3 regions of the Peribacillus sp. FSL E2-0159 genome follow, and region 3 is predicted to be linked to each of the others. Evidence: riboswitches for the same ligand, from Rfam matches in the RefSeq annotation. Region 3 holds a riboswitch; each other region holds the start of a gene.

Region 1 (3,046 bases), 2.4 Mb from region 3:
ATCCAAGTTTGAGGGTGCTCGATATTGAAGCGGTAGCGGAAATCGCCCATGATGCAGGCATACCTTTAATCATTGATAATACCTTCGCGACACCATATCTATGCAGACCAATTGATTTTGGAGCGGATATTGTCATCCATTCCGCTACAAAATGGCTTCTGGGAAATGGAACGACGCTGGGCGGTGTCATCGTGGATGGAGGGAAGTTCGATTGGAACTCGCCAAACTACCCTGGCTTTACGGAGCCTGATCCAAGTTACGACGGTCTGGTATACGCCGAGGCAGTTGGACCTGCTGCATTCATAACGAAAGCCCGAGTCCAGTTACTTCGTGATTTAGGCCCTGCGCTAAGCGCCCAAAGTGCATTCCAGTTTACGCTTGGGCTTGAAACGCTGCATGTAAGGATGAAAGAGCATCTATCAAACACCAAGTCTGTCATTAACTATTTAAAAAACCATCCTGCCGTGACTTGGGTTTCACATCCTGGTGATGAGGATCATCCGGATAAAGCCCTTGCGGATAAATATTTGCCAAAGGGAGCTGGATCAGTCGTTACATTTGGGATACAAGGTAATCGCGAAGCTGGGGCAAAACTTATCAATTCGGTAGAATTATGGTCCCATGTAGCGAATGTTGGGGATGCGAAGAGCTTGATCATCCACCCAGCCAGTACGACCCATCAACAATTGAATGAGGCGGGGCTTGCGAAAGCGGGTGTGCGTGCTGATCAAGTCCGTTTATCTATTGGGATTGAAAATGTAGACGATTTAATAGAAGATTTGGAGCAGGCTATTGAAAAAGCGACGAATATCGTCTCCTTGTCCTCCAAAACGGTTTAAGCAAAGTTCCTGTTCATTCTTGTACTAGAAATAATATACATTGCGCTCCTTTTTTATCTATGATAAAATTTCACCATACTAAAGAACTTAATGATGTACAAAATATTCTATATATTAGCTCTTATCAAGAGAGGTGGAGGGATGTGCCCGATGAAACCCGGCAACCGACAAGGAGATTTCCTTGGAAAGGTGCCAATTCACACAAAGTTTAATCACTTTGGAAGATGAGAGGAAGGCCTGTTTCTTCACCTGCCTTTCTGCTCATGCAGAAAGGTTTTTTCTATTTTAATTGGGGAAAACTTTTGTATGAACAGAAAAAATGGTAGGTGAAACAAATTAATAATGTAGAGAAATCAACTAAGTTCATAGGTTTTATTGGATAAAAGAGGTGAGGATTAATGATTACATTGACGAAAGTCAGTAAGCTGTTCCGTACAGGAAAAGGAAACAGTGAGACGATAAAGGCTGTAAATAATGTGAATGTTGAAATAAATAAAGGCGAGATTTTCGGTATCATCGGATACAGTGGAGCGGGGAAGAGTACTTTGATCAGAATGCTCAATGGATTGGAAACACCTACAGAGGGATCCGTTGTGGTAGCTGAAAAGGAAATTTCAAAAATTAAAGGGGCTCAGCTCCGTAAGGCCCGTCAAGAAATCAGCATGATTTTCCAACATTTCAATCTATTATGGTCAAGGACCGTTCAGGAGAATATAGCTTTCCCATTGGAAATTGCGGGAGTTTCTAAAACTGAACGAACCAAGCGTGTGAACGAATTGATCAAGTTGGTCGGACTGGAAGGCAGGGAAAAGGCCTATCCTTCACAATTAAGCGGAGGGCAGAAGCAAAGGGTGGGAATAGCCAGGGCTCTGGCAAATGACCCTAAAGTGCTGCTTTGTGATGAAGCGACTTCTGCGTTGGATCCACAGACTACCGACTCAATACTCGAATTGCTTGTTGACATCAATCAGCGATTGGGATTGACGATCGTTTTGATAACACATGAAATGCATGTAATACGTAAAATCTGTCATCGCGTCGCCGTGATGGAAAGCGGGCAAGTTGTTGAACAGGGTCCTGTTCTGGATGTTTTCAAGAATCCTAAAGAACAGATGACGAAGCGTTTCGTGCAACAGGTAACGGAACCAGAAGAAACGAAAGAAACGATGGACCATTTGCTCGAACGCTATCCTGCAGGCAAAGTGATTCAATTGACCTTTGTAGGTGATCATGCAGAAAGCCCGTTGATCACCAAGCTTGTACGTAACTTCGAGTTGGATGTCAATATCGTTCAAGGTAAGATTTCCCAAACAAGAAGCGGTTCATATGGAACATTGTTTATCCATCTTGATGGCACAGAGGATGAAATGCTCCGCGCAATCGAATTCATTAAAGCACAGCAGGTAGGCGTGGAGGTGATTACTCATGCTTGAAGAATTATTGCCGAATATTGATTGGGAAGACATTATTGAAGCAACGAAAGAAACGCTTTACATGACAAGCGTCTCTGTAGTAGCAACCTTTTTTATAGGCATAATATTAGGATTGGTCCTCTTCCTGACAGCGAAGGGTAATATGTGGGAAAACCGGGCAGTCAACGGGATCATGAGTGCTGTCGTTAATATATTCCGTTCCATTCCATTTCTTATTTTGATCGTGCTGCTCATTCCTTTCACTAAAGCGCTTGTCGGTTCCATGATCGGAGAGAACGCTGCACTCCCGGCACTTATTATCGGTGCGGCCCCATTTTATGCGCGTATGGTTGAAATCGGCCTTCGTGAAATCGATAAAGGTGTAATTGAAGCCGCTAAATCGATGGGGGCAAAAACGAGCACGATCATTTGGAAGGTCCTTCTTCCAGAGTCGATGCCTGCCCTTATTTCCGGGATTACGGTAACATCGATTGCATTGGTTGGATATACCGCAATGGCCGGGGTCATCGGCGCAGGCGGGCTTGGTAATCTAGCCTATTTGGACGGCTATCAAAGAAATCACAATGACGTTACGCTTGTAGCGACTATCGTTATTCTAATTATCGTCTTCATAATTCAAATTATCGGAGATGTGATTACATCTAAATTGGACAAAAGATAAAGGGAGATGAATAGGATGAAAAAGTTTTTAGGATTTGCGTTAATTTTAGTGTTATCTATCGCTTTGGCTGCTTGTGGAAGTGAAAAGGATAAAAGCGGCAGCGATACGGAAAA
Region 2 (3,046 bases), 470 kb from region 3:
CATCCTCCTTAAAGCCCAAAAAAGGTTGACTGCAGTTGGCCGTGAAGAGGCGAGTTTTTCAATATGCCTCGTTACATTTTTCTTGAACTCCTCTAATTCAGCGGTTGTTTCCTGTTTGGCACCAAGTGCAACACCAAATGCTGCCGTCAGTCCAATTGCAGGGGCACCGCGAACTTTTAAAGTCAAAATGCTGTCATATACATCATCAACAGAATGAAGTTCGATAAATTCAGTTATGGAAGGAAGGGCTTGTTGATTTAATAATGTAATATGGGTATCATCCCATTGTACCGAATATGGTAAGGGTGCTAGTGTAGTCATGTGCAGGTCTCCTTTTAAATGGTTGAATAAGATGGCAGTGTACGTTGCTTCAATGCTTCAATGACAGCTGGAACATCTAATTCTTCCCGTTTTTTAATTAAAAAAGCACCAATTTCCAATGTTGCCGTTTTGGCAGCGATCCTTGTTTCTTTATCATCAATGACGTTTAAATCGGCAACATGGGAAAGGCCAATGGTTCGCCGAATCAGTTCACAGCCGGCAAAACCGAATGCATCTTTTTTGAATTTTGTCAGTAAATAAGGCAGATACCCTTTCACATGACGGAATGGGCTTTTATTTTGGTCTTCCCATAATTCGGTATAAGTTTCTTCAAAGGCATTCCAAAATTCATGAAGGTGTGAGAAAATCTCTTCCTTTCCAGCGCCATTTCGTGTAATTGCTTGAAAGAGAAGGTTGGCGGTGTATTGACCAAGGTCAAAACCAACTGGCCCATAAAAAGCGAATTCCGGATCAATAACCTTTGTTTCAGTTTCACTTGCAAATATACTTCCAGTATGTAAATCTCCATGAAGCAAGGCTTCCTGCTCGGTTTCAAAGCTTTGTTTCAGCTTAGCGACCTCAAGTATCACATCTTGGTCATTCCATATATTTTTGGCGGCATCAGTCAATTCCACCTCGAAATCTCCCGGGAGTTCCTCAAAAAATGGATCTGTGAAAATAAAGACCTCAGTGATTTTGCAGAGTTCCGGATTGGTGAAATGCCGGGCCACTTCCTTTTTCGCGGATGGTTCTAAATGATAATCGGATGTATAAAATGCCGTCTTCGCAACATATTCACCAATATGCTGTGAAAGCAAAGGATATGAATCGCCATCGATCAATCCTGTTCTTACGATTTTCAAGTGTGATAAATCCTCCATGACTGTGATGGCAAGCTGCTCATCCGAATAATAGACTTGCGGTACGAATTCGGGGCAATAGCTTCTGAAATGAATCAGTGCATTCGCTTCAATGGAAGCCCTTTTCAATGTCAGCGGCCAGCTTTCACCAAGTACCTTGGCATAAGGGACCGCTTGTTTGATTATTATTCCTTTGTTTGTGACTGTGTCTGTAATATGAAAAACATAATTTAAGTTTCCATCGCCGATTTCTTTACACTTTAAACTTGCATCCGCATTGACCAACCCAAGTTTTTTTGCAAGGGTTATAGCTGTTTCGTTTGTCAATCTCTTAAAATTTGAATGGTTTTGAGTCATTCTTTTTCCCTCCAGATTCAAAATAAGAATAAAAAAGCCTCTTTCAAATAGAAAGAGGCAGAAGTTTTGGCTTCGGACCTCTTATCTTCCAGAAAATGAATTCTGGTGGAATTAGCACCGTGCTCTGTGGATTTTATAATCCGGCGGTGAATCCGCCCCATTTCACAATGGTATTACAGTCGGTTGCTGGGCTTCATAGGGCCTTTATCCCTCAGCCTGCTCTTGATAAGAGTAAATGTTTTCTGAAATTTTAATCTTCGGGAAAATAATATCAACATTTTAAATAGTTTGTCAATGGGTAAATTAATAAAAATCAGGGCGGCGATGTTCGAATACGGGTATTTTGTTACGGGCTTCCGTAACTTTATTGAAGTCCAAGATGCCTGTCAAGAGTTCGTTTCCTTCTCCGGCTTCACTTATGATATTCCCCCATGGATCAAAAATTAAGGAATGACCCGCAAATATATTATTGACATCCGAACCTGAACGATTTACGGCTACAACATAGGCTTGGTTCTCGATGGCACGGCTAATCAATAAGGCTCTCCAGTGATCGAGTCTCGGCTTTGGCCATTCAGCCGTAACGAATAGAACTTCCGCGCCTTGTACGGTATGGACTCGCTGCCAATCAGGGAAAAGGATGTCATAACAAACGAATCCAGCACATATTTTTTCATCAAGAGTAAATAAACCATCTTTTTCTCCTGGCTGCAGGAAATGATGTTCATCCTTTAACTGAAATAAGTGAAGCTTATCATATTCTTTAATGAGATTTCCATGTTAATCTATGATGATCATGGTGTTATAGATCCCTTTGCTTGTCTTTTTCGCAATGGACCCGCCTATTGTGTTAATCTGGTGTTTCTTTGCCAGTCTTTTAAAAAATTCATTCGTCTTTTCTGCCTCTTGATCAGCAATCTCATTTAACCTGGTCAAGTCGTATCCGGTTGTCCAAAGCTCTGGTAATATGACGATATCGGGTTCTGACCGTGCAGCTTTTTCCATCCATTGTTCTGCAACCTGAAAATTGAAATCAGGTTGCCCGAAGGCTATATCCATTTGAATACAAGCTATTTTCCACTTCATCGCTTAAAACGACCATATGTAAAAAATGCTTTACAAGACTATGATAAACATATATCATTTGTGACTAGAATTTCAAGAAATTTCAGAGAAGGTGTATAAATGGTGCAATTTGAAAAATCCAGACAGCTTCAGGACCTGCCCAAGCAGTTTTTTGCTTCACTAGTCGCAAAAGTCAATGCGATCACGGCGCAAGGACATGATGTCATTAATTTAGGCCAGGGAAACCCTGATCAGCCGACGCCAGAACATATCGTGAAAAGTTTGCAGTCTGCCGCTGAAAAAACGATTAATCATAAATATTCGCCATTCCGGGGACATCAATATTTAAAAGATGCTGCTGCCGTCTTTTATGAACGTGAATACGGTGTCAAGCTGGATCCGAATAGTGAAGTAGCGATTCTCTTCGGGGGAAAGGCAGGTCT
Region 3 (3,046 bases):
TTAAGATAAATGCAATCCGCATTCCGTTTTTTGAGCTCCTTGCCAACGGCCTGAGCGTAAATCATCTGCATTGAAGGCAGGTGCAGTACATGTTTTACATCCAATGCTCGGATATCCATTATCATGCAGGATATTATATGGAAGTCCGTTTTTATGGGCGTAGCGCCAAACATCTTTCCACGTCCAATGTATGAGTGGACATATTTTAACTGACTTGAACTTATTATCCTTATTGATATACTCGGTCAGAGCCCTTGTTTCGGATTGCTCCCTCCGCAGTCCCGAAAGCCAGGCTGTTGCCTTTGAAAGCACATCGGTAAGCGGAATGATTTTACGGATGTTACAGCACTTATTGGAATCACTAAGCCATAATTCATCCCCATATTCCGCTGCTTGTTCCTCAAGCGTCAAGTCAGGTTTCTTCATTTCGATCGAAAGCTTTGGATATCGCTTTTTCACTTGCTCGATCAATTGGTAAGTTTCCTCAAAATGAACATCTGTATCAAGGAAAACTATTTTTGCCGATGGATTGACCTTCGCCAATAAATCCGTAAGCACGATGCCTTCAATACCAAAACTACAAGCATAAATCAGTTTGTTTCCATAATGGTCATTCGCCCATTGCAGAACTTCCAAAGCTCCTTTTGTCTCACTGTCTTCAGGAAATACAGGTAAATCCCCTGTGTTGAAATTGTCATAGTTTATTAATGCAGCCAACTTTGTAGCCCCCTCTAAAAACTTGCTGTATCAGGTTAGAGTAACTGTTGATCAATACCCGTTGTAATCTTCTCCGGCTTATTTGATTCTAGGAAAAAGAGACGAATCTAACCAATACTCTCTTTATATCAGTTAAACCCGCCTCTAGTTTTTCTAGTCAGCAGATACCTTATTTAATTCTTAATTTTTCATTTCTTTCCATTTGAATGATTTTACCATCCTGGACAATAAGTGTAATGGATCCATATTTCATTGAATTAAGCATTTCTTGAAGTCGTTCAAATATTTCTTCAAGCTGATTCTCTTTATCCAAACCAGTTCCTCCTTTAAGAAAATCCGCGAATATTTTATTTTCAACGGTGATTAAATGAATTTCTTAGATTTATATAATTCCATACAACCTTACATTGTTATGGTTTGCATACAATTTTTCAAAAAAAACAAAAATCTTTCCATGATGGAAAGATCCCAAGGTAAATATCTTTACCTTATCTTCCAAAATGATCAACATTTTGTTGGAGGTAGCACCTTGCATCCATCATGCAGGTTGCTGGACTTCAAAGGGCCAATTCCCTCCGTCGCTCTGGATAAGTTTTATTATTTTAAATATTAACATATATTTAATCCTTGTCAATGGAGTTTTCTTATAAAATAACTTGGTTTAATATTATGGATGAACTGTTATTTTTATACACACTATTCAATTTTTGATTTTATGTTCATATAAATACGAAAATAGACTCGTCTTTTTAGATAAGGTCTCCAAAAAATTAAGTCTATTTTCATAAAAAACCTATTATTGACGCATGTCCTTACTTGAAAAATTAATTTCTCGAATTCCGGTCCTTTTGTAGAAAGGATTACTTGAAGTCATTAATTTCTTAACTGTATCGCTTCTACAAATTCTTGAACTTGACTCTGGACGCGATCAATTAAATGCAAATCATTAATCGGTTTTTCTGAATTCTGTTTATCTATTTCCTTATCAACAAAATAAATGCCCTGCAGCGGCTCACCTTTTAATATTGAAATTAATGGTTTAAGCGCATAGTCAATCGCCAATAGATGCCTGTTACTTCCACCAATCATGATTGGCAGCACTGGCTTACCCTTAAATGCTCCTTCTGGCAGCAAATCAATCAAGGCTTTCAATACACCTGTATAAGAAGCCTTATAAACCGGTGAACCAATAATGATTCCTCTAGCTGCTTGAATTCTCTCTGAAAGCTTTAAGATATCTTCGCTATTATATTTCCCTTGAAATAAATCATCTGCTGAGAAATCCGTAATTGAGAAATAAGCTGTGGTAAATCCTTCGTTTTCAATTAATGATTGAATATGTTTTAGTGAAATGTCCGTTCTTGATGGTTTAGCGGGACTTCCTGATAAAATTACGATATCGCTCATTTAATACCCCTCCAATGTTACATGATTTCCAGATAAAATTTTCGTGAAGCATTTCTTGCAGTATGCATTTATCGTAATAGTCTGAAAAATATAAGTCAAATCTTACACTCGGGTTTAATAAATTCACCAGTTGACTTCATCGTCTCTGAATGAAAATAAAAAGGTCATATTTGCGGCTTGATGCTCATGCCCTTCAATATGACCGTTTCATTATGTATGATTTTGTTTACCATGAATACCATATACCAAAAGTTGAGCAATGCTCTTAATTCGTTCAGAAGTAAAATATGGCTCCTTTTTTTGTTGATGGATCTCATAATGTGTAGATAATGCCAATGTAAAAGAAATGATCCCTACATTAAATAGGATAATATCAGAGATATATTTTATCTCTCCGCTATCTATTCTCTTCTGTATTTCAATATGCTTGGCATTTGGCTTGAAAATCTGATCTACATATTGCTTTGAAATATCTTGATCGAATTGTGTTTCCCTAAATAAAATCGAAAACTGTTCTTTATTTTCAAGAATTTTTTTTATCATGGTGGAAACATGATTTTCCACTAGATCATCCGTTGATAGATGGCAAGTCCCATCTTCAGCTTCCTCTTTTTCATTAGGGGTAATAGTAGCCAAAAGCAAATCTTTTTTGCTGTCAAAGTATTTGTAAATAGTAGCTTCGGAAACATTGCATGCAGAGGCTATTTCATTTGTTCTTGTCATGTCAAATCCTTTAGTGGCAAAAAGAGTCCGGGCTACATTTATGATTCGTTCTTTAGTTTGCTGCCCTTTTTTCAAAAATATCAACCTTCTTTTATAAAGATAAGACCGGTTTCACCAATCTATTTTCCATGATATCTCGATGGTATCAATCGGTCAACATATTACCTTTGATCTATTAGAATTCAATATTCCCATATAT

Evidence for each region. A riboswitch is a leader RNA that binds a small molecule or an ion and turns the genes downstream of it on or off. The one in region 3 is predicted to bind S-adenosylmethionine.
Region 1: another riboswitch for S-adenosylmethionine. It lies ahead of NYE63_RS26440 (methionine ABC transporter ATP-binding protein); the one in region 3 lies ahead of NYE63_RS14795 (YezD family protein).
Region 2: another riboswitch for S-adenosylmethionine. It lies ahead of mtnK (S-methyl-5-thioribose kinase); the one in region 3 lies ahead of NYE63_RS14795 (YezD family protein).

What each region holds. Positions count from the first base shown of each region.
Region 1 covers NZ_CP152053.1:5,388,262-5,391,307, reverse strand. Annotated here, with positions in the region: gene NYE63_RS26445 (O-acetylhomoserine aminocarboxypropyltransferase/cysteine synthase family protein) at 1-839, shown strand, start outside; SAM riboswitch class I at 958-1,070, shown strand; gene NYE63_RS26440 (methionine ABC transporter ATP-binding protein) at 1,238-2,272, shown strand; gene NYE63_RS26435 (methionine ABC transporter permease) at 2,265-2,933, shown strand; gene NYE63_RS26430 (MetQ/NlpA family ABC transporter substrate-binding protein) at 2,949-3,046, shown strand, end outside.
Region 2 covers NZ_CP152053.1:3,499,528-3,502,573, reverse strand. Annotated here, with positions in the region: gene mtnA (S-methyl-5-thioribose-1-phosphate isomerase) at 1-321, opposite strand, end outside; gene mtnK (S-methyl-5-thioribose kinase) at 336-1,538, opposite strand; SAM riboswitch class I at 1,617-1,770, opposite strand; partial or broken gene NYE63_RS17015 (carbon-nitrogen family hydrolase) at 1,842-2,624, opposite strand; gene NYE63_RS17010 (pyridoxal phosphate-dependent aminotransferase) at 2,724-3,046, shown strand, end outside.
Region 3 covers NZ_CP152053.1:3,033,944-3,036,989, forward strand. Annotated here, with positions in the region: gene NYE63_RS14790 (phosphoadenylyl-sulfate reductase) at 1-717, opposite strand; gene NYE63_RS14795 (YezD family protein) at 887-1,030, opposite strand; SAM riboswitch class I at 1,203-1,311, opposite strand; gene ssuE (NADPH-dependent FMN reductase) at 1,591-2,124, opposite strand; gene NYE63_RS14805 (TetR/AcrR family transcriptional regulator) at 2,335-2,922, opposite strand.